DNA from 2 places in the Corynebacterium atrinae genome. Region 2 is predicted to be linked to the other one. Evidence: predicted binding sites of a transcription regulator. Region 2 holds the regulator's gene; the other holds the start of a gene.
What was found. Region 2 encodes LexA, which represses DNA repair genes until DNA is damaged. Its sites were predicted from a motif close to CGAACANNTGTTCG; they were not measured.

Region 1: a site for LexA is predicted at 1,383-1,396, ahead of CATRI_RS08760 (SAV_6107 family HEPN domain-containing protein). Genes of this name have one in related genera too.

The regions. Positions count from the first base shown of each region.
Region 1 is NZ_CP046977.1:1,793,699-1,797,106, forward strand. Features, by position in the region: gene CATRI_RS08755 (DUF3040 domain-containing protein) at 354-749, opposite strand; gene CATRI_RS08760 (SAV_6107 family HEPN domain-containing protein) at 875-1,306, opposite strand; gene CATRI_RS08765 (GNAT family N-acetyltransferase) at 1,482-2,078, shown strand; gene CATRI_RS08770 (polyprenyl synthetase family protein) at 2,160-3,260, shown strand; gene CATRI_RS08775 (alpha-(1->6)-mannopyranosyltransferase A) at 3,262-3,408, shown strand, end outside.
Region 2 is NZ_CP046977.1:1,556,760-1,560,167, reverse strand. Features, by position in the region: gene ptsP (phosphoenolpyruvate--protein phosphotransferase) at 1-476, shown strand, start outside; gene sugR (transcriptional regulator SugR) at 559-1,338, opposite strand; gene lexA (transcriptional repressor LexA) at 1,641-2,369, opposite strand; gene CATRI_RS07645 (hypothetical protein) at 2,645-3,031, shown strand; gene nrdR (transcriptional regulator NrdR) at 3,136-3,408, shown strand, end outside.

The DNA.
Region 1 (3,408 bases), 240 kb from region 2:
AAATGGACAAAAATCTAGTGGGGCACGTACCCATCGAGGCAAGATCCATTCGCCTCATGTGTCACATCAGCACCAATGGCCCCATTTGCCAATTTGCCTCCTTTCACCCCAGTGGAGTCAAATCGACACTCCCGTTGATCCCTTCCTGGGAAAACTCTAAGAAATGCCGCTCGGAAAGCTTCGCAGTTACGACTGCCTTGACGGTCGATCAAAAGAGTGGGGCAAAGTGGGGCCAAGCAACGCCGCTGGCCGCCCGTGACACGCCTTACCTACCCACGCCGTCGAGTTTCGGCACCGCTGAATCAACAAAGCCCGCCTCACCACAACGGTGAGACGGGCTATGCAACCAGTGGCTACTGATCTTCGAAGCGGCGGCGGAAATTCTCTTCCATCTTGTTACCTAGCGAAGAACTATTAGCCGCGGCAGCTTTCTTCGCACGCTTCGGGGATGATTCCTTCCGGGTGCTGGATCCGTTCCCCCGCAGCATCCAGACTCCGGCGCCAAACATGACTAGGAAGCCAACGACGCTCAGGGCGATGAACCAAAGACTCTGGGCGGCGAGGGCAACCCCGCCGATGAGCATGAGGAGCCCGACCACTGCGATAGCGACTCCACGCAGAGTCAATCCGCCGTTGCCACCGCCAAATAGGCTGTCACCAGACACGGACGCCCCAAACTTAGGGTCTTCAGCGAGAAGCGATTGCTCAATTTCACGCAACGCTCGCTGTTCCTGCTCTGAAAGAGACACTGGTTCCTCCCGGATTGGCTGGGTTCTCATACTTCGTGGGTGGAGCTCTATATAGGGCTAACGTCCAGCCTAACGGGATTGTTCCCAAGAGTGCCAATGCCTACAAAACTATCGCCCCGCCCCAGCTAGGCGGCAGCGGGGAAGCCGCTCGCATCACCTTCCACCATGGCCAGGAACTCGGACGCCAGGGCAATGATGTGATCTACGGTGTCATGGTCCAAGTCTCGCTCGAGCCCAGAGACCACCCGGGAGCGCAGACGAGAATATTGACTGAAGGTATCCGCCCACTCCTCTCCCCCGCCGCCAACAAGGCGAAGCTGGTCCCACGCGCTGGTGGGACGGCGACGGCGCCCAGCTACCGAGGACTCGGAGATCCACGCACCCGCAGTGCGCAGAGCGGCCTGGTAGGCGGATTCGAGCGCCTGCTCCCAGTTCCCCTCCTCGCGATAGGCCACCGACTGCGACAGCAAGGCGCTGGCCTTGCTGAGGAAGTCTGCCCGACGGGTTCCTCGACCAGTGCGGGTGAACCTGGTGGTTGCAGAGACGATAGGTGCCATCGGGACCAACTCCTTTCCTATCGTTTTTCTCTTGGCCTCACCATAGAGGCTGTACCGAACACGTTAACTAGATTATAGAACAGCTTTTCGAACTCCACAAGGCCTAGCGGCCATCCACTAAGCAAGGGTCGTGGCGTTCACCTCAGTCCACGGCAGTTCGTGGTTCAGTGGACATGTGACTGCAGAAATACGCCGCCTGAGCGGGCCAGAGTTCTCCGTGCTGGCCCCGCAACTCGTTGAGATCTACATCAAGGCGATGGGCTACGACGATTCGATTTTTCACCGCCGCACGGATTCGTGGCGACGAGAAATCATCCAGCCCGGGTTCACCGCCCTCGCTGCCTTTGATGGGGATCGTGCTCTGGGCGTCGCTTATGGCTATTTGGGATCGCAAGATTTGTGGTGGGACCGTCAAGTGCGGCGGGGACTGCGCGAGGCCGGTGGCCCCAGCACTGAGCAAGTCCTTCTCATGCGCGACTATTTTGAGGTCGCTGAGATCCACGTCGACCCGGATAGCCAGGGACGCGGCCTCGGTCGCCTTCTTCTCTCACAGCTGTTGTGGAACGCGCCGGGCCGCCACGCCCTCCTGTCCACTCCAGAAGTGGACAACGAAGACAACCATGCTTTTAGGCTTTATCGTTCGATGGGTTTCCATGACGTTCTGCGCTACTTCACCTTTGAAGGCGACGCCCGGCCCTTTGCGGTTCTCGCTGCTCCGCTCCCCCTGCCCGGGATGGTGGAAAAGCCCGCGGCTGATTCTCAAATCCCCTAACACCCCTTGCCGCGGACTACCCGGGCTTGGGACTGGGTATCGTGGGAGCATCATATTCACTTCTTTGAAGGGCCCGCCGCGTTGAACTTCCCCGATCCCCGATCGCTCACGCTCGATCAGATTCCTGGCGCCACCCAGGACATCCTTGAGGAGTTCCTTCGTTCGCGCCGCAAGACCATCGCCACCATTGGGCGGCCCGTTACGGAGGCTGTTTCTCATGTGGAGGCATTCGTCCTGGGCGGGGGCAAGCGCATTAGGCCCCTATATGCCTGGGCGGGCTTTGTGGGAGCAGGCGGGCTGGACAGCCACGCCGAAGATCCCGCGGCCATGCTCAGGGCTGCCGCATCGTTGGAGTTTATTCAGGCCTGCGCGCTCATCCACGATGACATCATCGATTCCTCTGACACCCGGCGCGGCCAGCCGACCGTGCATCGCGCAGTCGAAGCTCGCCACGACGCCGCCGCCTGGGTGAAGGATTCCGCGCACTTTGGCGAATCCGTCGCCATCCTGGTCGGAGATTTGGCTTTAGTGTGGGCGGAAGACATGCTGCAGGATTCGGGACTGTCGGTAGCTGCCCTTGCTCGGGCCCGGGAACCGTGGCGGGCGATGCGCACCGAGGTCATTGGCGGCCAGCTCCTCGATATCTACCTGGAGGCATCCGGGAGTGAAAGTATCGCGGAGGCCGACGCCGTCAACCGGTACAAGACTGCCGCGTACACCATCGAACGCCCCCTCCACCTGGGCGCAGCGGTTGCTGGTGCGGACGAATCCACCATTGAAGCTTTCCGCGGCTATGGCCGAGACATCGGGATCGCTTTCCAGCTCCGGGATGACTACCTCGGCGTCTACGGCGATCCGGCCATCACGGGTAAGCCGGCTGGCGACGACCTGCGGGAAGGCAAGCGCACGGTGTTGCTTGCCACGGCCTTGCAGCGGGCCGATGAACGAGACCCAGTGGCTGCCGCAGAACTTCGTGCCAAGATCGGCACTACCTCAGACCCCGCGGAACTCCAGCGGTTGGCGGAGATCATCTCCTCCACCGGTGCCGTCGAAGCGATTGAGGAGCGTATCGACGCCCTCACGGCCTCCGGTTTGGCGTACTTGGACGCGGTAGGCACGTCCCCTGAGGTCACTGACACCCTACGTAGCCTGGCTATCCGAGCCACTGCCCGGCGGAGCTGACATGCGCCTGACTGTCTCTAAACTGCCCGGCGCGATCCCCCTCGGGGCCTTTGGCACCGTCGTCCTCGCCATCGCCTCTTTTGGTGGTGGGGCGACCCGAAACCGTGGCGGAGTCCTCGATGCGTTGGGGTTGAACTTTTTTGCTTTC
Region 2 (3,408 bases):
GGTTTGCCGGCTTGTGCCGGGAGCGTGGACTCGTCGCCGGTGCGATGATCGAGGTTCCGGCAGCCGCCCTCATGGCCGACAAGCTCATGCCTCACTTGGACTTCGTGTCCATTGGTACCAACGACCTCACCCAGTACACGATGGCCGCTGACCGACTCTCTCCGCAGTTGGCATATCTGACGGACCCCTGGCAGCCGGCAGTGCTGCGGCTGATCCGTCATACCTGCATCGTCGGCAACGACACCCAAACGCCGGTCGGCGTCTGTGGCGAGGCGGCCGCAGACCCCATGCTGGCATGTGTCCTCACCGGACTTGGTGTTAACTCCCTCTCGGCTGCTTCCACGGCCCTGCCGGGAGTCGGCGCCCAGTTGGCAAAGGTGGATCTGGAGACTTGTAAGAAGGCCGCAGACCTGGCTCTCGAGTCCGTCGGTGCTGCAGCCGCCCGCGACGCGGTGCGTGAGCTCCTCCTGGGCTAAACATCGACGATTAAGAGAATGTGCCCCTCGAACCAGAAAGGTTTCGAGGGGCACATCTTTGTCTCTGTTTTCAACGCCGCGCTTACTCGGCGATGATGACATCCACTTCGCGTTCCCGAAGTGCGGAAACATAGGACTCCGGCGCCGATGCGTCCGTGATAACGACGTCGATATCACTGATGCTGGCAAAGCTGACGAGGTAGTCGTTTCCGAGCTTGGTTGAATCGCAGAGGACGACAACTTTGTGGGCGTTGGTGACCATCGCGGACTTGATCGCTGCCTCTTGGGCATCCGCCGTGGACAAGCCGTGATCCAAGGTCAGGGCATTAGTACCAATGAAGGCTACGTCCGCCCGCATAAGAGCCAGAGTGCGAAGCGCGGTGTCGCCGACCACGGCTTGGGTAATCGCACGAACGGAGCCACCCAGAAGCTGCACCTTCGACAGTCCCTTGTTGGCCAAGTTCAGCGCTATTGACAGACTGTTGGTCACGATTGACCACTGGCCAGCATCTTGCTGCTCGGCGATCAACTCTGCCAGGGTGCCGATGGTGGTTCCGGAGTCTAAAAACAGTCCCCCATTAGCTTCGGGGAGGAATTCGAGGGCTGCCCGGGAGATTGCTGATTTTGCAGTCGGGGCGGAGCGAAATCGAGCGTCGAGGGAGAACTCGGCTGTCTGAAATGTTTGGCTGGCAACTGCGCCACCGTGAACCCGGTGAACAACCCCCTCCCGGTCCAGGACAGCGAGATCGCGACGAATGGTCTCGGCGGTAACGTCAAACCGACTAGCTAGCTCAGTGACGTTGACTCGCCCTTCGACGGCCGTCAAAGAGGCTATCTGCCGACGACGCTCCTCTGCATACATCACAATTTCCTCGCGTTCCCACACAATCGGTCGGGTAAATGCCCGTTTGTGCCATTCTCCCAAAAAATCGGGGGCAAAGCCCAACAAAGCGCATCACATTTGGTCCCATTCGGGCAATTCTGGGCCGAAAATCCGCGAAACAACCGCTCAGCGCGTTGAGTTATGTTTGTTACATCGGTAACGAGCGGCCCTTTTTCCTCGGCGCATCCCGAATTCGGGGGTAACGTCGGGATGCGACTGCATAGTCTAGCTCGCTGCGAGGGGGTTACATCAGACATCTGACGATGGGAGAGATGCAGTCCCTAGAGCTTACGAAGAACTGACACAATCTTGCCCATGATTTCCGCATGCTCGGCTGGGATTGGAGCGAAGTCATCGTTGTGGGGGAGTAACCACACGCCTGTGGAGTCTTTGTGGAACTCCTTGGCTGTGGCTTCACCCTCAATGAGGGCAGCGACAAACTCGCCCTGCTCTGCTACTGGCTGGGAACGAACAACGACCCAATCTCCGTCGAGAATGCCAGCATCCTTCATGGAATGCCCCACTACCTTGAGCATGAACAGCTCTCCCTCGCCGACGATGTCGGAAGGGAGCGGGTAGTACTCCTCCACATCCTGCTCGGCGAGGATGGGCGAGCCGGCGGCGATGCGTCCAACAACGGGAATGAAGTTTGTCGGGCTGGCGTCGGTAGGGGCATCGGGGTAGTTGGGTCCAGATGCCTCAGCTGCCGAGCGGCGCCCCGGCTTCTTTTTCATGTCGGTGGAAGGAAGGGTTCGTACATCAACGGCGCGCGGCTTGTTGGCGTCGCGGCGCAAGAATCCCTTCTTTTCCAGCTGCTTGAGCTGATAGGCGACGGAGGAGGTCGACTGTAGGCCAGCAGCGTCACCGATTTCCCGAATGCTTGGCGGGTAGCCACGGAGAACCACCGCATCCCTAATAACTTCGAGGATCCGGCGTTGGCGATCTGAAAGTTCGGAGGGGTCTGGTTTGCCGGTCGGGTCGACCTTCGGAGTTGAGCCACTGCGTGCCATGATTTTGGGTCCTTTGCGGTTGGGGTGTGGTTGTGGGGAAACGGGCTGGTTGAGGTGTCTAGTTCGAATGGTGGATTCTGCCGAGCCATCCATCACCTACATGTTTACCACGACTTGGTACGAATGTTCGAGATATTTTGCGGCGGGTGGACATTTTTTCGAACGGGTGCTATAAATCGAACATAGCAGCTACATCGAACATATGAACGTCATATCTGTTCGAGAGTGTCGGGTCCGCTCGATACTCTGACGCACATCGACGAAAGGATATCATCATGACCATCTCGCTCAATCGCACTACTGCAGGTCGCCGCGCTCCGCATGTCCGCATTTCCTCGCCTTCTGCGGTGGCTGTGTGGGAGCCTTCCGGTTATCGTGAGGCGGCGGCAGAGCAGCGAGTTGTTCGAACTCTACGCATTTCGGATCGAACGGAGCGGCGAGGTGAAGAGCTGGAATCCGTTCGAACAAATCCGGGTCCAACCAAGAAGACTGTCAGCCTTGGACGGCGCAGCCTTCAAGCTTTCGGAACTTACCTACTTGGTGCGGTGTTTGGCGTCTGCGTGGTTACCGCCGCCTTGTCGCAGAGTGGCACTGACTCCACCCCGGGGGCGATTGATACGGGATATAGCTACTCTTCTTCCCCGGCTGCTGCAGGCCAGTAGTCGAGCCAGCTACATCGTGATCGGCGGCGGGTACCATGAGCTCTGTGCCAGGCCAATGACTGGTGCGATCATCTCGCTCCCTGTGCTAGCTGAGGAAGTTCACTGTGTATTGCCCGTTTTGCCACCACGATCATTCCCGAGTCATTGACTCTCGCATCATTGATGCCGGCGCCGCGATTCGTCGTCGACGGGAGTGCACCGAGTGCCAGGGACGCTTCACCACCATCGAGAAAGCCGTCCTGTTGGTAGTTAAACGCAATGGCGTGACGGAGCCGTTCAGTCGTGACAAGGTCGTGCTTGGTGTGCGGCGCGCTTGTCAGGGTCGGGATGTTTCGGATGACGCGCTGAAGCGGCTTGCTCAAGAAGTAGAAGAGACC